One region of the Streptomyces sp. NPDC048637 genome, then DNA from elsewhere that is predicted to be linked to it. Evidence: riboswitches for the same ligand, from Rfam matches in the RefSeq annotation. Region 1 holds a riboswitch; each other region holds the start of a gene.

What was found. A riboswitch is a leader RNA that binds a small molecule or an ion and turns the genes downstream of it on or off. The one in region 1 is predicted to bind cyclic di-AMP.
Region 2: it holds a riboswitch for cyclic di-AMP, as region 1 does, so the genes downstream of both, AB0C46_RS18875 (M23 family metallopeptidase) here and AB0C46_RS34035 (transglycosylase family protein) in region 1, are expected to answer to the same signal.
Region 3: it holds a riboswitch for cyclic di-AMP, as region 1 does, so the genes downstream of both, AB0C46_RS06975 (NlpC/P60 family protein) here and AB0C46_RS34035 (transglycosylase family protein) in region 1, are expected to answer to the same signal.
Region 4: it holds a riboswitch for cyclic di-AMP, as region 1 does, so the genes downstream of both, AB0C46_RS33320 (M23 family metallopeptidase) here and AB0C46_RS34035 (transglycosylase family protein) in region 1, are expected to answer to the same signal.

What each region holds. Positions count from the first base shown of each region.
Region 1 is NZ_JBEZHQ010000041.1:63,699-69,420, reverse strand. Features, by position in the region: gene AB0C46_RS34050 (LysR family transcriptional regulator) at 17-892, shown strand; gene AB0C46_RS34045 (cytochrome P450) at 977-2,284, shown strand; gene AB0C46_RS34040 (transglycosylase family protein) at 2,538-3,665, shown strand; cyclic di-AMP (ydaO/yuaA leader) riboswitch at 3,875-4,086, shown strand; gene AB0C46_RS34035 (transglycosylase family protein) at 4,094-4,753, shown strand; gene eno (phosphopyruvate hydratase) at 5,092-5,722, shown strand, end outside.
Region 2 is NZ_JBEZHQ010000013.1:117,565-123,286, forward strand. Features, by position in the region: gene AB0C46_RS18860 (DNA topoisomerase IV subunit A) at 1-799, opposite strand, end outside; gene AB0C46_RS18865 (pitrilysin family protein) at 1,089-2,429, shown strand; gene AB0C46_RS18870 (pitrilysin family protein) at 2,468-3,850, shown strand; cyclic di-AMP (ydaO/yuaA leader) riboswitch at 4,063-4,218, shown strand; gene AB0C46_RS18875 (M23 family metallopeptidase) at 4,231-5,031, shown strand; gene AB0C46_RS18880 (GntR family transcriptional regulator) at 5,293-5,722, shown strand, end outside.
Region 3 is NZ_JBEZHQ010000003.1:391,317-397,038, forward strand. Features, by position in the region: gene AB0C46_RS06960 (ATP-binding protein) at 1-122, shown strand, start outside; gene AB0C46_RS06965 (LysR family transcriptional regulator) at 152-1,069, opposite strand; gene AB0C46_RS06970 (LysE family translocator) at 1,143-1,802, shown strand; gene AB0C46_RS06975 (NlpC/P60 family protein) at 1,903-2,379, opposite strand; cyclic di-AMP (ydaO/yuaA leader) riboswitch at 2,384-2,582, opposite strand; gene AB0C46_RS06980 (hypothetical protein) at 2,860-3,168, opposite strand; gene AB0C46_RS06985 (ATP-dependent Clp protease proteolytic subunit) at 3,175-3,810, opposite strand; gene AB0C46_RS06990 (hypothetical protein) at 3,993-4,262, shown strand; gene AB0C46_RS06995 (hypothetical protein) at 4,601-4,858, opposite strand; gene AB0C46_RS07000 (hypothetical protein) at 4,948-5,469, opposite strand.
Region 4 is NZ_JBEZHQ010000039.1:60,549-66,270, forward strand. Features, by position in the region: gene AB0C46_RS33310 (PP2C family protein-serine/threonine phosphatase) at 1-356, shown strand, start outside; gene AB0C46_RS33315 (DUF2332 domain-containing protein) at 424-1,563, opposite strand; cyclic di-AMP (ydaO/yuaA leader) riboswitch at 1,848-2,002, shown strand; gene AB0C46_RS33320 (M23 family metallopeptidase) at 2,014-3,141, shown strand; gene AB0C46_RS33325 (aldo/keto reductase) at 3,371-4,312, shown strand; gene AB0C46_RS33330 (hypothetical protein) at 4,418-4,720, opposite strand; gene AB0C46_RS33335 (DUF397 domain-containing protein) at 4,798-5,007, opposite strand; gene AB0C46_RS33340 (helix-turn-helix transcriptional regulator) at 5,007-5,722, opposite strand, start outside.

The DNA.
Region 1 (5,722 bases):
GTTAGGGTGGGTGCGCATGGAGCTTCAGCAGATGCGGTATGTGGTCGCGGTGGCCGAGACCGGTGGGTTCACCCGGGCCGCCGAGCGCTGCCATGTGGTGCAGTCCGCGCTCAGCCATCAGATCGCCCGGCTGGAGAAGGAGCTCGGTGCCCGGCTCTTCGACCGGACCAGCCGCAGTGTCCGGCTGACCGCCGCCGGCGAGGCCTTCGTCCCGGTGGCCCGGCAGGCGCTGGAGGCGGCCGAACGGGCCCGCGCCGAGGTGGCGGCGGCGACCGGGGAGGTGCGCGGCCGGCTCGCGGTCGGTGCGATCTCCACCGTCGCGGCCGTGGATCTCGCCCGTGAGCTGGGGGCTTTCCGTACGCGGTGCCCGCAGGTACGGATCAGTCTGCAGACCGACATGAGCGACCAGCTTCTCGAACAGGTGCGGCAGGGCGTCCTGGATGTCGCCTTCGTCGGGCTGGTGCCGAGCGCCCGCACCGTCGGCGTACGGGAGAAGGAGCTGGCGCGCGGAGAGCTGGTCGCCGTCGTGCCGCCGGGGCATCCGCTGGCGGGGCGGGAGTGGACCACGCTGTCGCGGATGGCGCGGGAGACCTTTGTCGACTTCACGGCGGGGTCCGCGGCCCGCCGGCAGTGCGATGACGCGTTCCGTGCGGCGGGGCTGACCTCGGAGGTGGCGTTCGAGGTGACCACGGTCGAGTTCCTGGCGAAGCTGGTGCGGGCGGGCCTGGGCGTGGGCATGGTGCCGGAGGCCATCGCCTCCGAGCTGGCCGGGCTGCACATCGTGCGGGTGCGGCCGGCGCCCGAGCGGACCGAGCGGGTGGTGTGGAGCGGTCTCGGCCCGTCGCCGGCGGCCGTGGCGTTCCTGACGGGCCTGGGGGTGGATCCGGCGTAGGGGGAGACGCCCCTGGGGTCGCGGGGCCCGGCCCGGCGACGGGCGCGGGCGCGCCGTTGTGCGCCCAGCGGTTACGGTCGGAAGGTGCACGACAAGCCCCACACCACCGCCGCCGACGCCCCCGCGGGCTGCCCCGCCGCCGGGCCCGCCCCCGCGCTGTTCACCTGGGAGTTCGCCTCCGACCCGTACCCCGCGTACGCCTGGCTGCGCGAGCATGCGCCGGTGCACCGGACCGAGCTGCCCAGCGGTGTCGAGGCCTGGCTGGTGACGCGGTACACGGAGGCACGGCAGGCACTCGCCGACGCCCGGCTGTCCAAGAACCCGGTCCACCACAGCGAGGCCGCGCACGGCAAGGGCAAGGTCGGCATCCCGGGTGAGCGCAGCGCCAACCTGATGACGCATCTGCTCAACATCGATCCGCCGGACCACACCCGGCTGCGCCGGCTGGTCTCGAAGGCGTTCACCCCGCGCCGGGTCGCCGCCTTCGCCCCGCGGGTCCAGGAGCTGACCGACCACCTCATCGACCAGTTCGCGGCGAAGGGCGAGGCCGACCTCATCCACGAGTTCGCCTTTCCGCTGCCGATCTACGCGATCTGCGATCTGCTGGGGGTGCCGCGCGAGGACCAGGACGACTTCCGGGACTGGGCGGGCATGATGATCCGCCACGGCGGGGGACCACGCGGCGGCGTCGCCCGCTCCGTGAAGAAGATGCGCGGCTATCTCGCCGAGCTGATCCACCGCAAGCGCGAGTCCCTGGGCGACACCGCCGAGGACGACGAGGATCTGATCTCCGCCCTGATCAGGGCCTCCGACCACGGTGAGCATCTGACCGAGAACGAGGCCGCCGCAATGGCCTTCATCCTGCTCTTCGCGGGCTTCGAGACCACCGTCAACCTCATCGGCAACGGCACCTATGCGCTGCTGCGCCACCCCGCCCAGCGTGAGCTGCTGCAGAAGTCGATCGAGGCGGGCGACACCGAGCTGCTCACCACCGGCCTTGAGGAACTGCTCCGCTACGACGGCCCCGTGGAGCTGGCGACCTGGCGGTTCGCGACCCAGGAGCTGACGCTCGGCGGACAGCGGATCGCCGAGGGGGACCCGGTCCTGGTGGTGCTGGCCGCCGCCGACCGCGATCCGGCGCGCTTCGCCGAGCCGGATGTGCTCGATCTGACCCGGCGTGACAACCAGCATCTGGGATACGGGCACGGCATCCACTACTGCCTGGGTGCGCCGCTCGCCCGGCTCGAAGGACAGTCCGCGCTGGCGACGCTGCTGACCCGGCTCCCGGACATCCGGCTTGCGGCGGAACCTGACGATTTGCGCTGGCGCGGCGGGCTCATCATGCGCGGACTGCGTTCACTTCCGGTGGAGTTCACCCCGGAGCGGCCCTGACCAGCGACAAGGCCAAATGTGACGCAGAGTCAACCGCGTGACCTTTACGTGATCCGCACTACACCGACTTGTGACTACCCGGGACCCCGGCTACCTTTCGACCGACGATCGACAGGCTTCACTCGATCGGTCGAAGCGGTGATGTGGGGGACCGGTGTAACGGTGCCGCTCGCGTGCGTCGGCCGGCCGGAGGCCCCGTCGAGCAGCTCGAAGAGCTCGTCGATAACTCAACCGCCGCGCGAAAGGCATCCGCATGCGTTCCGGGAACGGCCGACATCGTCGCCCCCGTCAGGCACCGGCCATCTTTGTCACGGCAGGCGTGACCGGCGCGGGCATCGCCCTGCCACTGCTCGGTGCGAGCGGTGCACACGCCGCCGACACCGCGACCTGGGACAAGGTCGCCCAGTGTGAGAGCGGCGGCGTGTGGAGCGCGGCGTCGGGCAACGGCTACTACGGCGGCCTCCAGCTGACCCAGGAGATGTGGGACAACTACGGCGGCTCCGCCTACGCCTCACGGCCCGACTACGCCAGTCGCTCCCAGCAGATCGCCGTGGCCGAGTCGATCCTCGGCGACCGCGGGCCGGACGCCTGGCCGAGCTGCGCGGTGAACGCGGGGCTGACCGGCGACGGCCAGGCCCCGGAGGTCGACCCGGGCAGCACCAGCACGCCGGAGCCCGCCCCGTCGGACTCCGAGGGCTCCCTCGACCCCTGGGACACCCCCGGTTCGTCCGACGCCCACGACGGTGGGGACACCGCCGGGAGGAACGACAAGCCGAGCGACGAGCCCAGCGACGAGTCGAGCGGTCCGCCGTCCGACGCGACGCCCTCGCCCGACGCCTCGGACTCCGCCGGGCCCGGCGACTCGTCCACGAGCCCGGAGCCGTCCGACCCGGCGACGCCCGGCGACCGGGACGACGACCCGTCGCAGTCCGCCGACCCGTCCGGTGACTCCTCCACGGACCCGTCCGGCGACTCCTCCGCCGACCCGTCCGACGAGCCCTCCACGGACCCGTCCGACGACCCGTCCGCGGACCCGTCCGGGGACGGCAGCCGTACGGACAGCACCGGCACCCCGCGCGAGGTGCCTGCCAAGGGCAAGCACCGCGGCGATGCGGGCGACGAGGACGCCGGTGACCGTGACGGCGGCAGGTCCGCCGGCGGCCGGCACGCCTCGCGGGGCGACGACGCGCACCGCACGGGCCCGGCGGCCGACGGCGACTACACGGTGCGCCCGGGTGACAGCCTGTCAGCCATCGCCACGGCCCACCGGCTGTCCGGTGGGTGGCACGCGCTCTACGACCGCAACGAGGGCGTCATCGGCTCCGACGCGGACCTGATCCAGCCCGGCCAGCAGCTCGATCTCGGGCGAGACGCAGGGTAGTTCGCCACTTTCGCCCTCTTTTGGGAAAGTGAGACAAGGCTCTCGTTGACTTCGGTGGGTCCCGGTCTGCGCATCCCCGGCATACCGGGCCCCACCTGCGGATATGTAACCAACCCGTGATCAAAGACGGTCAACTTGGTCCAGATGGTGGGGTTTGAACCCCAAGGGGATTACTGCTTAACGTCAGGATCGCTCGCCAAAGCGGGCCCCTCGATCACACGCCGAATCCTGCCGGTGATCGAAGGCACTTGACGCGCAAGCGCCGAAGGCAGGAGCGGGGGACCCAAGGTACGTGCCGGCCCCACCCGTGAAAGCGGGTCAACCGGCTTGGGGTGAAGCCACGTGCGCCATGCGCACACGGCCGGGCGACTCATCAGTCCGAACCCGACAGCTCACCTCGTAGGCGTCGGTGAGGAAACGAACGAACCATGCTGATCTTCAAGGGCAAGCACCGTCGTCCCTCCAAGGCCGTCCGCGTCGCCACCCTCGCCGGTGTCGCCGGTGCCGCCGTGGCCGTTCCGCTGATGGGCGCCACTTCCGCCTCCGCCGCCTCCGTCGCCACCTGGGACAAGGTCGCCCAGTGCGAGTCCGGCGGCAACTGGTCGATCAACACCGGTAACGGCTACTACGGTGGCCTGCAGTTCTCCAACTCCAGCTGGGACGCCGCCGGTGGCACCAAGTACGCGCCGCGCGCCGACCAGGCCACCAAGGCCCAGCAGATAGCCGCCGCCGAGAAGCTCCTCGCCCTCCAGGGCCCGGGCGCCTGGGCCTGCGCCGGTGCGGGCAACCTGACCGCCGGCGGCCCCGCCGCCGACGTCGACACCTCCGCGCAGACCAAGTCCGCGCCGAAGCAGGAGTCCGCCAAGCCCGAGGCCAAGAAGGCCCCGTCCGCCTCCGAAGACCGTGCCTCGCGGTCCGCCGAGCGCAAGTCCACCGGCGACGGCAACTACACCGTCAAGCAGGGCGACACCCTCGCCAAGATCGCCAAGGCCCACGGCACCGACTGGAAGTCCGTCTACAAGGCCAACAAGTCGGTCATCGGCGGCAACCCGAACCTGATCATCCCCGGTCAGCAGCTCACCGTCTGAGCCGCTCTCTCACCGGGGCTCCAGCGGGCCCGAGCGGCGGGCCCCCTTCCTCCGTGAGACCGCCCCGTCACGGCGCGCCCTTCCCCCCAGCGCGCCGTGGCGGGGCTTCTCGTGTCGCGGACCGCACGCGGGGCTCCCCGGCCGGCGGCAGGCCGCTGACCGGCGCCGTTCCGCGACTTTTCCCGTTCGGCGAACAATCCGCCAAACGTCCCGCGAACTAGGCCTTTGGGCAGGTTTTCGGGGGCCTTCCGTCCCACGGAGCGGGCCAAGGGCAGGCGGACGCGCCCGGGGCCGTTAGGCTCATGCTGCAGACTCCAGACACCCACGAAGGAGACAACGTGCCGTCGATCGACGTCGTCGTAGCCCGCGAAATTCTCGACTCGCGAGGTAATCCCACGGTCGAGGTCGAGGTCGGCCTCGACGACGGCAGCACCGGCCGTGCCGCCGTGCCGTCCGGTGCCTCCACCGGCGCTTTCGAGGCCATCGAGCTCCGCGACGGCGACCCGAACCGCTACCTCGGCAAGGGCGTGGAGAAGGCCGTCCTGGCCGTCATCGAGCAGATCGGCCCGGAGCTCGTCGGCTACGACGCGACCGAGCAGCGGCTGATCGACCAGGCGATGTTCGACCTGGACGCCACCGACAACAAGGGGTCGCTCGGCGCCAACGCCATCCTCGGCGTCTCCCTCGCCGTCGCGCACGCCGCCTCCGAGGCCAGCGACCTTCCGCTGTTCCGCTACCTCGGCGGCCCGAACGCGCACGTGCTGCCCGTCCCGATGATGAACATCCTGAACGGCGGCTCGCACGCCGACTCCAACGTGGACATCCAGGAATTCATGATCGCCCCGATCGGCGCGGAGTCCTTCTCCGAGGCGCTGCGCTGGGGCGCCGAGGTCTACCACACCCTCAAGAAGGTCCTGAAGGAGCGCGGCCTGTCCACCGGTCTCGGTGACGAGGGTGGCTTCGCCCCGA
Region 2 (5,722 bases), on a different contig from region 1:
TGCGGCGGGCGCTGACGTTCTCCACGGTGACCGTCGCACGGATCTTGAACGTGCCACGGCCCTTCTCGTACGCGTCCCGTACGCCGCCGAGACCCACGATCCGGCCGCCCGTCGGCAGATCGGGACCCGGCACGAAGCGCATCAGGGTGTCGAGATCCGCGTTGGGGTGCTTGATCAGATGGCGGGCCGCGGCGATGACCTCACCCAGGTTGTGCGGCGGCATGTTCGTCGCCATACCGACGGCGATACCGGAGGTGCCGTTGACGAGGAGGTTCGGATACGCGGCGGGGAGGGCGGCCGGTTCCTGCTCCTGGCCGTCGTAGTTCGGCGCGAAGTCGACGGTGTCCTCGTCGATGGACTCCGTCATCAGGGAGGTGGCGGACGCCATCCGGCACTCGGTGTACCGCATCGCGGCGGGCGGGTCGTCATTGCCCAGGGAACCGAAGTTGCCGTGGCCGTCCACCAGCGGCAGCCGCATGGAGAACGGCTGTGCCATGCGCACCAGCGCGTCGTAGATCGAGGCGTCGCCGTGCGGATGGAGCTTACCCATCACCTCGCCGACGACGCGGGCGCACTTGACGTACCCGCGGTCGGGGCGCAGCCCCATTTCGTTCATCTGGTACAAAATGCGGCGGTGTACGGGCTTGAGACCGTCGCGGGCGTCCGGCAGGGCGCGCGAGTAGATGACCGAATACGCGTACTCAAGGAAGGAACCCTGCATCTCGTCGACGACGTCGATGTCGAGGATCCTCTCCTCGAAGTCGTCCGGCGGCGGGGTCTTCGTGCTGCGGCGGGCCATCGCGGCTGCGGCTCCTTCTGCTGCGTCTACTGCCGATGTCGGGAAAGCGTCGGGTCAGCCAGTCGGGTCAACCAGCTGGGGGATCGACCCGCGAGTATGTCTGAGTCTGACGCGGACCATTGTGGACCGCCCCACTGACAACGCCGACCGCGACTCCCCCTTCTGCTCCCTCGGGGCCGAGCGCGGCGCACGTTCGGGGCCGGTCGGACGGGAACTTCGCCAGATGCCGACGCGCTTGCATACAGTGACAGAACTTCCTCGCAAGCGGATCGAAGGGACGTACATGCCCATGGGTCACACGGCCACAGAACAAGCCGGCTCCGGCGGCCTGACAGCGACCGAGCACCGGCTGGCCAATGGCCTGCGCGTGGTGCTCTCCGAAGACCACCTGACCCCGGTAGCAGCGGTCTGCCTGTGGTACGACGTCGGCTCCCGCCACGAGGTCAAGGGCCGTACCGGCCTGGCTCACCTCTTCGAGCATCTGATGTTCCAGGGTTCCGCGCAGGTGAAGGGCAACGGCCACTTCGAGCTGGTGCAGGGCGCCGGCGGTTCGCTCAACGGCACCACGAGCTTCGAGCGGACCAACTACTTCGAGACCATGCCCGCCCATGAGCTGGAGCTCGCGCTCTGGCTTGAGGCGGACCGGATGGGCTCGCTGCTCACCGCGCTGGACGACGAGTCCCTGGAGAACCAGCGCGACGTCGTCAAGAACGAGCGCCGCCAGCGCTACGACAACGTCCCCTACGGCACGGCCTTCGAGAAGCTGACGGCCATGGCGTACCCCGAGGGCCACCCGTACCACCACACGCCCATCGGGTCGATGGCCGATCTGGACGCGGCCTCCCTGGAGGACGCGCGGGCGTTCTTCCGTACGTACTACGCGCCCAACAACGCCGTCCTGTCGGTCGTCGGCGACATCGACCCCGAGCGGACGCTGGCCTGGATCGAGAAGTACTTCGGCTCCATCCCCTCGCACGACGGCAAGCAGCCGCCCCGGGACGGCACCCTGCCCGACGTCCTCGGCGGCGAGCTGCGCGAGGTCGTCGAGGAGGACGTGCCCTCCCGCGCCCTCATGGCGGCGTACCGCCTGCCGCACGACGGCACCCGTGAGGTGGACGCCGCGGACCTCGCGCTGACCGTCCTGGGCGGCGGCGAGTCCTCCCGCCTGTACAACCGGCTGGTGCGCCGCGACCGCAGCGCCGTCGCCGCCGGCTTCGGCCTGCTGCGGCTGGCCGGCGCCCCCTCGCTGGGCTGGCTGGACGTGAAGACGTCCGGCGGGGTCGAGGTTCCGGACATCGAGCGTGCGGTCGACGAGGAGCTGGCCCGTTTCGCCGCCGAGGGGCCGACCCCGGAGGAGATGGAGCGGGCGCAGGCCCAGCTGGAGCGCGAGTGGCTGGACCGGCTGGCCACGGTCAGCGGCCGCGCCGACGAACTGTGCCGCTTCGCCGTCCTGTTCGGCGACCCGCAGCTCGCGCTGTCCGCCGTCCAGCGCGTCCTGGACATCACCCCCGAGGAGGTGCAGGCGGTCGCCAAGGCCCGGCTGCGCCCTGACAACCGCGCGGTGCTCGTCTACGAGCCCACCGAGCCGTCCGACGCCGCCGACACCGAGGAAGGGGAGGCGGACCAGTGAGCGACGCCACCACCCACGCCGATTCCCCCGTGAGCACCATGGACTTCCACCCGCAGCCCCAGGGCGGCGCGCCCAGGCCGTGGGCCTTCCCGGCCCCCGAGCGCAGCCAACTGCCCAACGGGCTCACGCTCCTGACCAGCCACCGCCCCGGCCAGCAGGTCGTCGCCGTCGAGATCAACCTCGTCGCGCCGCTGGACGCCGAACCCGAGGGTCTGGACGGCGTCGCGACGATCATGGCGCGTGCGCTGTCCGAGGGCACCGACACCCATGACGCGGAGGAGTTCGCCGCCGAGCTGGAGCGCTGCGGCGCCACCCTGGACGCGCACGCCGACCACCCCGGCGTACGGGTCTCCCTCGAAGTGCCGGCGTCCCGGCTGACCCGTGCGCTCGGCCTGCTCGCCGACGCGCTCCGGGCGCCCGCCTTCCCGGAGAGCGAGGTCGAGCGGCTGGTACGCAACCGTCTCGACGAGATCCCGCACGAGCTCGCCAACCCGGCCCGCCGCGCCGCCATGGCCCTGTCGAAGGAACTGTTCCCGGCCACCGCCCGCATGTCGCGGCCCCGCCAGGGCACCGAGGACACCGTCGCCCGCATCGACGCAGCGGCCGTCCGCGCCTTCTACGACGCCCATGTACGGCCCGCCACGGCCACCGCCGTCATCGTCGGTGACTTCACCGGCGTCGACCTCGGCACGGCGCTCGCCGACACGCTCGGCGCCTGGAGCGGCTCGACGTCCGAGCCGCTGAAGGCCGCGCCGATCGTCGCCGACGACACCGGCCGGGTGGTGATCGTGGACCGCCCCGGCGCCGTCCAGACGCAGCTGCTCATCGGCCGTATCGGTGCCGACCGGCACGACCGGGTGTGGCCCGCACAGGTGCTCGGCACGTACTGCCTGGGCGGCACCCTCACCTCCCGTCTGGACCGAGTGCTGCGGGAGGAGAAGGGCTACACCTACGGGGTGCGCGCCTTCGGCCAGGTGCTCCGGTCCACCGCCCCCACCTCCCCCGAGGGGTCCACGGGCGCCGCGCTGCTCGCCATCAGCGGCTCGGTGGACACCGGCTCCACCGTCCCGGCGCTCGAGGACCTGTGGAAGGTACTGCGCACCCTCGCGGCAGAGGGGCTGACGGACGACGAGCGGGATGTCGCCGTGCAGAACCTCGTCGGGGTCGCGCCGCTGAAGTACGAGACCGCGGCGGCCGTCGCGGGCACCCTCGCCGACCAGGTGGAGCAGCAGCTCCCGGACGACTTCCAGGCGCAGTTGTACGCCCGCCTCGCGGAGACCGGCACGGTCGAGGCCACCGCGGCGGCGGTCAGCGCCTTCCCCGTGGACCGGCTGGTGACGGTCCTGGTGGGCGATGCCGCACAGATCGCCGAGCCGGTCAAGGCGCTGGGCATCGGTGAGGTGACCGTCGTCAGCGGCTAGCCCCTCCCGTGTGACGGAAGGTCATATGACGACCGTGCGGCTCCCGTGGTGCTCGTTCACCACGGGAGCCGCCGTATGTCCGTTTTATCGCAGCTGGTGCCCCGGTTCTTGTGGCATCCCGCACAAAAAACCGGTTCTGTTTGCCGATTGAAAGTTGCCCCGTTTAGCGTCGGTCCGGCTGTTCGTCACAAGTCCGCCACAACAGTGGCACCGGACAGTCATCGCCGAGTCCCCGTACGGCGCAAGCCAGGGGAGCCGGGGACCCAAATGTCCCTTGGGGTGAATCGGACTCCTCTCCGAGGAGCCCGTAGGAGACCTTCCTGCTCCGAACCCGTCAGCTAACCCGGTAGGCGAGAAGGAAGGAAAGGACAAGCCAGCACATGGCGTTCATCCGTGCCACCGGGAAGCACCGTCGCGCGAGCCGTCCCGTTCGGACGACCCGCAACGTCGCCGGCATAGCCACCCTCGCGGCCGGCGGTGTGGTCGCCTCCGTGGCCTCGCCGGCGCTGGCCGCGACGGACGAGGCACGCCTCCACGACACCGGACTGCAGCACGCCGTCGTGCTGGGGGACGAGCTCGCCAACCGTGTCGAGGCCCAGGCCGACGCGCAGCAGGCCGACGCCGAGGCCGCCGCGGCGAAGGCGAAGGCCGAGGCCGTCGCCAAGAAGCAGGCCGACGAGGCGAAGCGGCGTGCCGAGGCCGCGAAGAAGAAGGCCAAGGCCGCCCACGAGGCCAAGGTCCGCGCCGCCCGCGACGCGGAGCGCAAGCGCCTCAACGCCTTTGTCTCCCCCATCGCCGACTCCTACGTCTCCACCGCCTACAAGGCCTCCAGCGGACTGTGGTCCTCCGGCAGCCACACCGGCATCGACTTCCACGCCGCCTCCGGCACCAGCGTCCACGCGGTCGGCTCGGGCACCGTCGTCGAGGCCGGCTGGGGCGGCTCGTACGGCAACAACATCGTGATCAAGATGAACGACGGCACGTACACCCAGTACGGTCACCTGTCGTCGCTCGGCGTCTCGGTCGGCCAGCAGGTCACCCCGGGCCAGCAGATCGGCCTCTCCGGCGCCACCGGCAACGTCACCGGCCCGCATCTGCACTTCGAGGCCCGCACCGGCGCTGACTACGGCTCGGACATCGACCCGATCGCGTACCTGCGCGGGCACGGCGTCAACGTCTGATCCCCCCGCGTCGGCGCCGCGCCCCGTACGGGGCCTGCGCCACACGCCGAGTCCTTCCGGAGCCCCGGCCCCACGGCCGGGGCTTCGGCGTATCCGGAGTGCGGGCGATACGCACCGGATACGCCGGTGGCCCGCGACTTCCGGCCAAAAAATATCCATGAATAACCCGAGGCCGTCGGAAAAGCCGTGCCGGTCGAATAGAGTCACGGAAAAGTCGCCGACCGGCGGCGTTTCCAGGGGATTACGGCGGAGGCACGGAAGATGCGAGGCCATATTTCCGCGCATGCGGTGTGCACGGCGATTCGCGACGACATTGTCTCCGGCGCACTGGCGCCGGGGAGCCGGCTGATCGAGGAGATCCTGGCGGCCCGTTACGGCGTCTCCCGGGTGCCGGTCCGTGAAGCGCTGCGCACCCTGCAGTCCGAGGGCTTCGTCACCACCCGCCACCACGCGGGCGCCTGTGTCGCCGAGCCCACCGAGCAGGAGGCCGCCGATCTCCTCGACATCCGCGCCCTGTTGGAGCCGCTGGGCGCCGCCCGCGCGGCCGCCCGCCGCAGCCCGGCCCACCTGAAGGTGCTCCGCGGCCTGGTGCGGCTCGGCCGCGAGCGGGCCCGTCACGGCAATCCCGCAGATCTGCGCCAACTGGACGGCTGGTTCCACGAAACACTCGCTCAGGCAGTCGGCAGCCCCA
Region 3 (5,722 bases), on a different contig from region 1:
GGGGCCTGGTCATCATCCGCTGCCTCGCCGCGGAAGCCGGCGGCCGTCTCTCGGTCGTACCCACCGAGTCCGGCGGAAAGACCGTCTGGATCACCGTGCCGTGGCAGGCCGCCGTCCGCTGAAGACCGCTGCCGCACCGGCCGCCCGCCGGCTACGGCGCGGGGGAGTGGCGGGTGAAGGCCCCGCGCAACAAGGCACGCAGAGTGTCCGCGGCCGGGCTCCCGCCGCCGGGGCGGTAGGCCACCGAGATCCGGCGGTGCAGCTCCGGCGGGTCCAGGCTGCGGATCCCCAGCGGCGTCACCGAGCCCTCCGCCATCATCTCCGGGACCACCGCCACCCCGAGTCCCGCGCTCACCAGCGCACACACCACCGCATAGCTCGGCGACTCACAGCGCACCGCCACACTCGCCCCGGCCGCCGCCAGCACCGCCTCCACCGCACGCCGGTTCGGGTTGGCCGGCGCCATGCTGACCAGCGGCTGACCGGCCAGCTCGGCGAGCGGCAGCCGTCCGGCGCCCGCCGACAGGGCATGGCCCGGCGCGGTGACCAGCACCAGTTCCTCGGTCAGCAGCGGTTCGAGACGCACCCCCTCCGGCGGCGGCATCGCCTCGCCCGGCACATACTCGTGCGTCAGCGCCAGATCGACCTCGCCCAGCGCCACCGCCGCGGTGGCCTGCGGAGGTACGTACTCCGTGATGCTCAGCTCCACATCGGGGTGCGCCCGCCGGAAGGTGCTGAGCGCGGGCGGCAGCAGATGCGTCCCGGCGGTCATGAACGTGCCGACCCGCAGCCGGCCGCCGGACAGCCCCGTCAGCCGGGACAGCTCATGCCGCGCCTGATCCAGCTCGTCGAGCACCCGCCGGGCCCGTACGACGAGCAGCTCACCCGCCGCCGTCAGCCGTGCCCCGCGGTGGTGGCGCACCAGCAGCGCCGTCCCGGCCTCCCGCTCCAGCTTGGCGAGCTGCTGGGAGAGCGCGGGAGCGGTGTAGCCCAGCCGGGTGGCGGCCCGGGTGATCGAACCGGCCTCCGCCACTGCTACCAGAGCGGCCAGCCGCGTGGGGTCGTACATATAAGAACCTCTTTAGGCTCTCCAAGAACATTGCCAATACCCATTAAAGGCTCTGACCAGCGAAGCTGCTCTCATGGACGGACAGCTGATCGCCTTCACCGGAGTCGCCGCCGGCATGGTCACCATGCCGGGCGCGGATTTCACCGTCGTGGTGCGCAATGCGCTCGACTCGCGCCGGGCGGGGGTGGCGACCGCCATCGGAGTCGCGGGCGGGCTGCTGGTGCACACTGCACTGGCGGTGGCCGGGCTCGCGGCGGTGCTGGTCGCCGTGCCCGCGCTCTTCAGCGCTGTCCAACTCCTGGGCGGGGTCTATCTGTTGTACCTCGGTGCCGGTGCGCTGACCGCGGCCGTCCGGCGCAGGGGCGCGCACGCCGATTCCGCGACCGGCCCGGCCGACCCACCGGCCGACGGCCCGGCTGCCCTCCTGGGCACCGCGCGGAGCCTGCGCCAGGGCTTCCTGACCAATGCCCTCAACCCCAAGGCGCCGGTCCTCTTCCTCAGCCTGCTTCCGCAGTTCGTCCCGGCCGGCGAGCCCGCGCTGCCCCGCACGCTGCTGCTCGCGACGATGGTCGTCGCCCTGGCGCTGGTGTGGTTCCCGGCCGTCGCGCTGCTGGTCGACCGCCTGGGTGGCCTGCTGCGCCGCCCACGGGTCACCCGCGCCCTGGAAGCCGTCACCGGAACGCTGCTCACCACGCTGGGCGGCATCCTGCTCGTCGAGGTCGTGCTGGCCTGACAGACGGGCGCACCCCGGGCAGCCCGCTCAGTGGCGACATCACCCGGCCAAGTTGGCCAATCCCACTGACAATTGATCAGACGTAAGACGAGATCCCAGGTCAGCCGCCCACGCGTCCGTAGGAGACCGTGCGGCTCCAGATCCGCTCCAGCCGCACCACGCTCCCGGCCTTGGGGGCATGCCACATCCGGCCCCGGCCCGCGTAGATGCCGACGTGGTAAATGCCGCGTGCGGAACGGAAGAAGACCAGGTCACCGCGTCTGCGCAGGGAGGCCGGGATATGCCGGGTGCGGACGTACTGTGCGGCGGCGGTACGGGGCAGGGCCCGCCCGGCGCGCTTGAACGAGTACAGCGTCAGCCCCGAACAGTCGAAGCGGTACGGCCCTTGGGCACCGTACTGGTACGGCGCGCCACTCTTAGAGGCCGCGATCCGCAGCGCGTAGGCGGACACGGAGGCGGCTTCGGCGTTCCCGGCCTCTCCTGGGGCGACAGTAGTCCCGCCCAGGGTGACCAGCGTCAGAGCGGTGACGGTGCCGGCGCGTGCCAGCAGATTCGGCGTATGCGTGCGCACAGTCATGCGCAGACCCTTCGTCAGCCGCCTGCGAAGGAAGACCTGTCGGGTTCGGGCAGGCGAAGATGCCCGGCCGTGCGTACGGCTTCACCCCAAGGAGCCCTCGGCCGTCAGGCCGGGACCCCGTCCTGCTCGGGTCCTCCGCTCCCGCCGATCCACAACGTCGACCGGACATCCGGTACGGCGGCGGGATTAGGCGCCCGTCCGGACCGCCCCGTCGCTGTGGCGGGGTCTTGCCGTCGAAGGGATCGTCACGCACCCGGCACCCGAATTCCGAGCTGAAAATGCCGTATGTGAGATTGGTCACATTTGACCTGAATGGTTACTTTTGTTCCCTCAGGTGACGTGGCGCGGGGTGTCGCACCCCCCGGACCAGGGGCGAAACATCAAGGGTCCAAGGAATTGTGTCCGCCCCGCGCAATTCGTCGCCTCCTCACATCGGGCCCGGACGCTACGCCGTATGCGCAGCCCCGTGCGCGTGTCGGGTCAGATGTCCTCGGGCGGTGGCACCGTCACGAGTCCGGCCCGGCGTTCGCCGTCCAGCACCCGCAATGCCCGGGTCAAGGTCTCGCGGTGCAGCTCGCTCTCGCCCCGGTTGTGCATCAGCGTCAACGCGTCGCGCAGCCCGGCGGCCTTGGTCACCAGCGCCTGGGCGGCCCGCAGTCCGGTGTAGGTGCCGCCGCCGCGGGCCGGGTTGATCCTGCCCAGCAGGTCGAGCACCTCCAGATAGCGGTCGATCAGCTCACCCTCGGCACGTGTCAGGGCGGGCAGCGGCGGCAGTTCCGGCGGCAGCATCCGGGCTCACCGCGCACCGAGTTGGGGGACGGACTGCTTGCGCTGATGGGTGAGTCCGTCGATCAGGCCGTACTCCTGGGCGGCTCGGGCGTCGAAGATCTTGTCGCGCTCGATATCGGTGGCGATCCGCTCACGGGGCTGTCCGGTGTGCTCCGCCAGCATCCGCTCCAGCATGTCGCGGGTGCGCAGCAGCTCCTCCGCCTGGATCTGCAGATCGGTGGCCTGGCCCTGGATGGGCTCACTGATCGAGGGCTGGTGGATCAGGATCCGGGCGCCAGGCAGCGCCAGCCGCTTTCCGGGGGTGCCGGCGGCCAGCAGTACCGCGGCGGCGGAGGCGGCCTGCCCCAGGCAGAAGGTCTGCACGTCGCACGACACGAAGCGCATCGTGTCGTAGATGGCGGTCATCGCCGTGAAGGAGCCGCCGGGGGAGTTGATGTAGAGCGAGATGTCCTGCTCGGGTGCGGCATGTTCGAGGTGGATGAGCTGCGCCATCACATCGTTGGCGGAGGCGTCGTCGACCGGGGTGCCCAGGAAGATGATGCGCTCGCTGAGCAGCTTCGAATACGGGTCCATGGTGCGCGTCCCCTGGGACGTGCGCTCGGTGAACTCCGGAAGGATATAGCGGGCCGTTGGTCGCAGCATGAGTGCTCCTCTCTCTGTAGAAAATGTACAGGATGTACGTCCAGTGAGAATGACCGGGGCGTCGTCACCATCACATTCGGCAGCTCGCCAGTCGTCCTCCCCACACCACTGACCAGCCTGGTCCGCGAGCTTGCTGCGACTCGCCGCGGTAAGGCCGAGGTCGGCACCCCGGACGACGTCCCTTGGCTGTTCCGGGCGGTCATCCAGGGCGCCCTGTCACCGACAGCCAGATCGGCAAGCGCCTCCACAACATCGGGATTCGATCCACGCAGGATCGGTCCGCTGCGCTGTTCACCCTCGCGAGCGAGCTGCCTGCCGCGATCCTCGCCCGGATGCTCGGCACCCAGATCAAGGTCGCCGTCCAGTGGCAGAAGGCATCGGCCGGAGACTGGGGCGCCTGCGCCGCCGATGTCGGCCCGCGAGGGAGAACGTGCGTGCGGTGGGCCGCTTAGCCTGGTTTCTCGCACCGCCTTCCAGCAGCTGTGCAACGGGGGTGGGCCCGGGTGAGCCAGGTTCGCCTTCTGGGCCCTCTGGCCCTCGGGGGCCGCGGGCTGCCTGGCCTGGTTCGCCACGGCTGCCGGGTGGACCAGCGATCGGCTTCGCACCCAACTGCTGCACCTGTCGAGCGAGCGCGTCACGGGCCCGTTGGCCGGTTCGAGATCGCGATGCAGACCGACCACTTGGACAGCCAGCCAGACGAGGAACAAGAGGATCAGGACGCCAGTGGCTACCCCAAGCAGTTCGGCTTGAGGCAGGCGCGGTCGGTGGCGAGGCGATCGGTGGGCGGTGTTCACTTCGCGACCACCGCCCAGACCGAGATAGCCGCTGCGAGTACGCCCATCAAGACGGGCACGATCATCTGATACAGCCGGGCTTGGCGCTCTCGTTTCCGCCGGTCGCGCTCGGCCAACTGGTACTGCTCGAACTCACGCTCAAGGACCTCGCGGGCGTCGACAGCCTTCTGCAAGTCCTGGCTGAGCTGGGTGATGCGCTGGTCCGTGTACGCGGACTGCAGCGAATACACCTCGGTCGACACGACCTTGTCCAACCTCGCATTGATGACCTGCGCCTCGCGGCGCGTGGGACTGCGGGGTGAACTGATCCCATTGTGCCTATACGCCCCGCCAAGCCCGGCCGCTACGGAAGCCGGCTGGCCGCCGCCTTGTACTGCCCGGCTTGCTGCGGGGTGAGGTATCGGGAAACGCGGATGACGACGGTGCCGTGGACGTAGTCGTATTCGCTGAGCGCCGGCATCCCCTTGGTGACGGCCTGGATGTACTTGGCTCGCGCTGCGGCGTCGGCTGCGTTGGCGAAAGCTTCGATGGCGCCGCCGAGTTCGATGTCTCCAGGCTTGTGGCCGGACCGGTTGGAGGCGGCTACCCGGCTGTCGGCGAAAGCGACCTTCGAGGTGTACTGGTTCGGCCGCCCGAGGAGATGGTTGGGATCGTTGGCGGCGGTGACAGTGCCGCTCTTTTTGGCGGTGGTCACCGTGGCGGCGATGTCGTTCAGTGCGGTAGCAGCGTCGAGCTTCGTCGCAGCCTTGGGTGCCGTGTGGCCCTTGGCAGGTGCCGCGTCCGGCTTGCTGTCGCCGTTTGAGCAACCGGCCACGGACAGGGTGGCAGCGATGGCCACAGCGGCCAGGGGAAAAGTGGGCTTCATGACCGGGGATGTTCCCACGCGCGACCCGCTGTTCGGGGGCTTTCTGCCACAATTCGCCCCGCTGGGGCGGGAAGCGGGCAGACTGATCCCATGGCGGCTGTCTTCACAGTGCCGGCGGACACGGAAGCCGACGCGGCCGCGGACCTGACCCGCCTGTGCCACCTGCTCGGGCTGCAAGCCGATGGGGGCGCCGTCGGCGGTGCTGGGGCGTGGCCGGTGGCTGGCCCGAGCCGTGCCCGCAGACTGGCCGGCG
Region 4 (5,722 bases), on a different contig from region 1:
TCAACCGGGGCCACCCGTCCCCGCTGCTGCTCACCCCGGACGGCGGTCTGCGCGAGCTGGCTCCCGCGGCGCCGGCGCTGCCGCTCGGGCTGGGCGGGATGGTGAGCCGGCCGGACCGGCCGGACGAGACGTTCTTCCCGGCCGGGGCCCTGCTGCTCTTCTTCACCGACGGGGTGACCGAGGCCCGGGACCTGCTAGGCCGCTTCTACAACCCGTCGAGCAAACTGCGCGGCTGCCGCTTCCCCGGCCCGGACGTCCTCCTGGACACCGTCGTCGAGGACGTCGCACGCCATACGGGCGGCGCGCCGGCCGACGATATGGCCCTGCTGGCGGTGCAGCGGCCGATGGGGGTGTAGACGCCGATGGATGCGGGCTGTGTGGGCGGTTGCCCGGCAGGCCCTGTGTACGGGGATCGGGCCGCGCTCAGGTTCCCGGGGTGTCCGCCGGCCCGGGGAGGCGGTGCAGGCTCTGGCCGTGCGGGCCGGTGAGTGCGACCGGGCGTCCGTCGAGCGCGAGGGTCAGCAGCAGCGCGTCGTCCGGGCGGGGCGAGCGGTGTGCGGGGCCGGTGATCCACGGCAGCACGGAGTGGTGCTCGTCGGAGATCCAGTGGCCGCCGCCCGGCCGGCCGTCGAGCAGCGACCGGACGAGACGTGTGAACTCCTGACGGCGGGCGGGCGGGAGGTAGGCCAGCACCGAGCTGTGGAAGATGACCAGCGTCGCCTCGGGCGGTGCCTCGGCGGCGAGCGCGGGCAGCTCGTCGATCAGATCGCCGCGCACCATCCGCGGCCGCGGCGCCGACCGCACCGCTTCGACGGCCGCGGACAGCCGCGCCGCACGCTCCCCGTCGCCCGGCCATACGAGCGCCTGCAGCCAGCGCAGATCGTCCGGTTCGGCCACCGGGTCGAGCGGGTCCAGGTCGATGCCGGCCCGCCAGACGATCTGCGGCAGCCGGTCGGGCAGTTCGGCGGGCAGCTCGCCGGGCGTCCCTTCCGTACGGCAGGTGAGCACCAGTGGGCTCTCCGGCGCCCCCACCTCGGTCCGGAGGGCGCCCGCCCGGCCGCCGTCCCCGCCCTCGCCCACGTACCGGTAGCGATAGCGGTCGGGGTGCAGACACAGCCCCGCGGACGTACCGACCTCCAGCAGCGCCAGCGGCTGCGGCAGACGGGCAAGCAGCGGCAACAGGGTGGCGCAGCGGGCCGGTTCATTGGTCTGGGTGGCGCGCTGCATGATCACCGCGCGTACCTCGTCCCAGTGCCGGATCGTCCACTCGCGCCAGCGCCCGTACGCGGCTTCACCGCGCGGGCCCATTTCGGCGTGCGGGCCGTCGAGATAGCGGACGGCGGCGAGCAGGAGGTTCGGCTGCTGTTTGTTGCCGGCGGGCAGCGACCCCGACAGCAGATCGCAGAGCTCCGCGTCCTGGCTGATCCGCGCGCTCAGCTCCTCGTGCGCATCCGACCGGCCCCGCACCTCCCGCCAGGAGAACCCCCGGTACCGCTCCGCCACTCCCCACGCGTAACCGGCAGCACTTCCGGCGTTCCCGGTGTTCCCGACGTTGACGACCATGATCCGACGTTACTGCTCTCACCCTCCGTAACTGAGGGCCACCCCTCCGCATAACGACTGGTGCACAATCCGCGCGAGATCGTTTAGCGCCGGGTGGTCAACTCGCCCGGTTTGTGGGCGTGGTGGCCGAAAAGGCGCCGCCACAGGTTGTGCTGACCCGATAAGGATTCGAGAGAAGGCTTGGAATTCGGTCGCGATCTCTATTACTGTCCGATAACGCAGCGCGGTCGTCCCAGCCGTCGCAAGAGGCGGCACCGCGCGCCGACGCCGAATCCCGCACGCGCTTTTCACGCACCCCCAAGCACTTCGAACTGCACCAAGGGAACCGGGGAACCACTTCCTTGGGGTGAATCGGACGCCCTCCGCCAGCGGGCGCCCGTAGGAGACCTTCCTGCTCCGAACCCGTCAGCTAACCCGGTAGGCGAGAAGGAAGGAAAGGAGTGCGCCCCCGTGGCGTCCAACAGGCCTGCCCCCGATTCTCCGTCGGCTTACGAGCTCGATGACCGAGGTGCCTTCCCTGGGCCCGGTGCCGGCGACGGCGACGGACCGTGGGAGGAGTGGAATCCCACCGACGAATCCACGCGCTTCGTCCGCGGCAAACACCGGGTGGCCAAGCAGCGTGGCGGCGGACTCGCCCGCAGCGGCACCGTCCTGGGTGTCGGCGTCATCGCGGCGGTCGGCGCGAGCGGAATGGCCTCGGCCGAGGACCGTCCGCCGGTTCCGATCTCGATGCCCGACATCGGCGGGATGGCCGACGACCTCTCCGAAAAGATGCCGGACGCCAAGTCGCTCCCCGGCATCGGCGACCTGATATCCGACGAGGACTCCGCAGCCGCCGACGCCGCCTCGGCTCCCGTCGGCGACGCGGCTCCTGCCTCCTCCGGGCCGCTCACCCGGGCCACCCAGACGAGCGCGGACACGGCTAACGGCACCGGCGCCGGTGAGGCGCTGCGCAGCCGCATCCTCCAGCAGGCCGACGCGCAGCAGGGCGCCGCCGAGCAGGAGAGCCGCGACGCCGCCGAACAGGCCGCTGTCCAGCAGGCCGCAACGCAAGCCGCCGCCCACCAGAAGTCGGCCGAAAAGGCCGCTGCAGCCAAGAAGGCGGCCGAGATGGAGGCCAAGCGCAAGGCTGAGGAAGCGGCCCGTCAGAAGGCGGAGGCCGAACGCCTCGCCAAACTGGCGAAGAGCTTCATCGCTCCCGTGTCCTCCTACACGCTCACCGCCAGCTTCGGCCAGGCAGGCGACCGCTGGGCCGCGGACCACACCGGACAGGACTTCGCCGCGCCGACCGGCACTCCCGTCAAAGCGGTGCACTCCGGCACCATCACCCAGGCAGGCTGGGCCGGCTCGTACGGCTACCGCATCGTCCTCACCCTCGACGACGGCACCGAACTCTGGTTCTGCCACCTGTCCTCGATGGTGAAGACCTCCGGCAAGGTCAACACCGGCGATGTCATCGGCCGCGTCGGCGCCACCGGCAACGTCACCGGCCCCCACCTCCACCTGGAGGTGCGCCCCGACGCCGGCGACCCGGTCGACCCGATGCCGTGGCTGCGCGATCATGGGATCAATGTGTGACCGGCGGGGTCGGCGTGTGATCGACGGGGGCGAGGTGTGATCGACGGGGGCGAGGTGTGCCTGACGGGGTCAACGCGTGACCGACGGGATCAACGTGTGGCCGACGGCTTCGGCGCCTGGCCGGCGCCCTCGGTGCAGGAACAGGCAGCTCAACCCGTGGGCGTCTGACGGGAGTTACCGTGGGGGAAGAGGAAGGAATAACTCCTCTTCCCCCGACGCTCCCCTGGATATGACCGCGACACACAAGCCCCTCGGCTCGCTCTCCGTCTCCCCCCTGTCCCTCGGGGGCAACGTCTTCGGGTGGACGGCCGACGAAGCCCAGTCCTTCGCCGTGCTCGACGCGTACGTGGCGGGCGGTGGCAACTTCATCGACACCGCCGACGTCTACTCGGCGTGGATCCCTGGTAACAAGGGCGGCGAATCCGAGACCGTCATCGGCAACTGGCTGGCCTCCCGCGGCAATCGCTCCGATGTCGTCATCGCCACCAAGGTCGGCGCCCACCCGGACCTCAAGGGCCTGTCCCCCGCCACCATCAAGTCCGCGGTCGACGCATCCCTCGCCCGTCTGCGCACGGACTACATAGACCTCTACTACACCCACTACGACGACGAGTCGGTCGAGGTGCCGGAGTTCCTCGTCGCCCTCGACGACCTCGTGCGGGCCGGCAAGGTCCGCGAGATCGCCGCGTCCAACATCTCGGCGAAGCGCCTGGAGGAGTCCCTGGCCTTCTCCGCCCGCGAGGGCCTGGCCCGCTATGTCGCCCTCCAGCCCCACTACAACCTGGTCTCCCGCGACACCTACGAGGGCGAACTCGCCGAGGTGGCCGCCCGCCACGGCCTGGCCGCCGTGCCGTACTTCGCCCTCGCCTCCGGCTTCCTGACCGGCAAGTACCGCCCAGGCACCCATGTCGACAGCGCTCGCTCCGGGGGCGCCGTCAAGTACGTGGACACCGACCGCGGCCGCCGCGTCCTCCAGGCCCTCGACACCGTCGCTGCCGCCCACCAGGCCGAACCCGCCACCATCGCCCTCGCCTGGCTCGCCGCCCAGCCCACCGTCGTGGCCCCCATCGCCAGCGCCCGCACGGTGGAACAGCTGCCGGCGCTGCTGGCGGTGTCCGAACTGACCCTGACGGATGCGGAACTGGCGCTCCTGAACGAGGCGTCTGCCTGAACCACGGAGGACGGGGAGGGACGAGGGAGGGGCGGGGCCGCCAAGGCCCCGCCCCTCCTTCGCGTTCCGCTCCTGCTCTACCCCTGCTCCTGCTCTGCTTTCGCTCTACTTCCGGCGGTCCACTGCCACCCACGATGCGAGCGCCACGCCACCCGCCACCGCAAACACCGAAGGCCAGGCCCCGATCTTCTTCGCCAACGGATGCGACCCGGCAAACGCGGCCACGTACGCCCCACTCAACGCCGCCGCCGTCGCATTCCCCGCCTTCTGCTGCCACCCCTTGGCCGCCACGGCCCCGGCCGCAGCGAGCGCCACCCCACCGAGCGGCCGCTTCTTGGTCCAGCGGGCGGTGGCATAGCCGCCTACCAGGCCGGTTGCTGCGATCACACTCGTCGGTACGCCGGCCATCACGGAAACCTCCACATCAGGGGACAACTGCGACGACCTTACGTGGAGAGTCCGTGGGACCCGCACGATGCTCTGTATTAGGCGCGGACGCTCCAGTCCGGGCGCTGCACGCAGGTGACGAATTCCTGCCACGCCTCGCAGGTGAAGTTGAGTATCTGGCCCCCGGGAACTTTCGTGTCTCGGACCAGGAGGGTGGACCCGTCGGGCGTCGCCGTCGCTATGCAGTTGCCGCCGGAGCCGTTGCTGTAGCTGCTCTTGTGCCAGACGAGAGGCGCTGTGTGAGTCATCAGGTGAGTCCTTGCATCGCTTCGGTAATGAGGGCACTGGACTGTTGCGGACTCAAGGACAGTGCCCGCAAGTTGTCGAATGCCTTTGCATACTGCGCGATGTCGCTGGGTTGCTCCAGATAGACAGCATCTGTCAGGCCATCGCGATACACGATGTCCGGGTCCTCTTGCTCAGGGAACCCCAACATCGTGTACGCCCCCGTTGCGGGGTAGCTACCTGAGTTGAACGGCAGCACCTGGACGGTGACGTTCTTCAACTGCGCCATCTTCAGCAAGCGTTCGAACTGGGCCTGCATCACATCCCTGTTCCCGATGGCATGCCGCAAGACGCTTTCGTGCAGGATCGCCCACAAATCTGGTGCATGGGGACCGGTGAGGAGCGCCTGTCGCTCCATGCGCACGGCGATCATCTGCTCGACGTCGTCTGGGCTTGGCTGGGCCGTGGCTCGGTGGAGCTCCCTGGCGTAATCCGCGGTTTGCAGCAGCCCAGGGACGAACTCAGCCTCGTACGTACGCAGACTGCACGCCGCCTGTTCAAGGCCGACGTACACGGAGAACCACGTGGGTACGGCACTGCCGTACGCGTGCCACCAACCCCGCATCTTGGAGTGCTTGGCAAGGCTCTTGAGGAGTTCGCGTAGCTCGTCGGTGGTGTTGTAGAAGCGGCACAGCGCATCAACGTCTGACGGTTGGACGCGGCCTTGGCCCGTCTCCA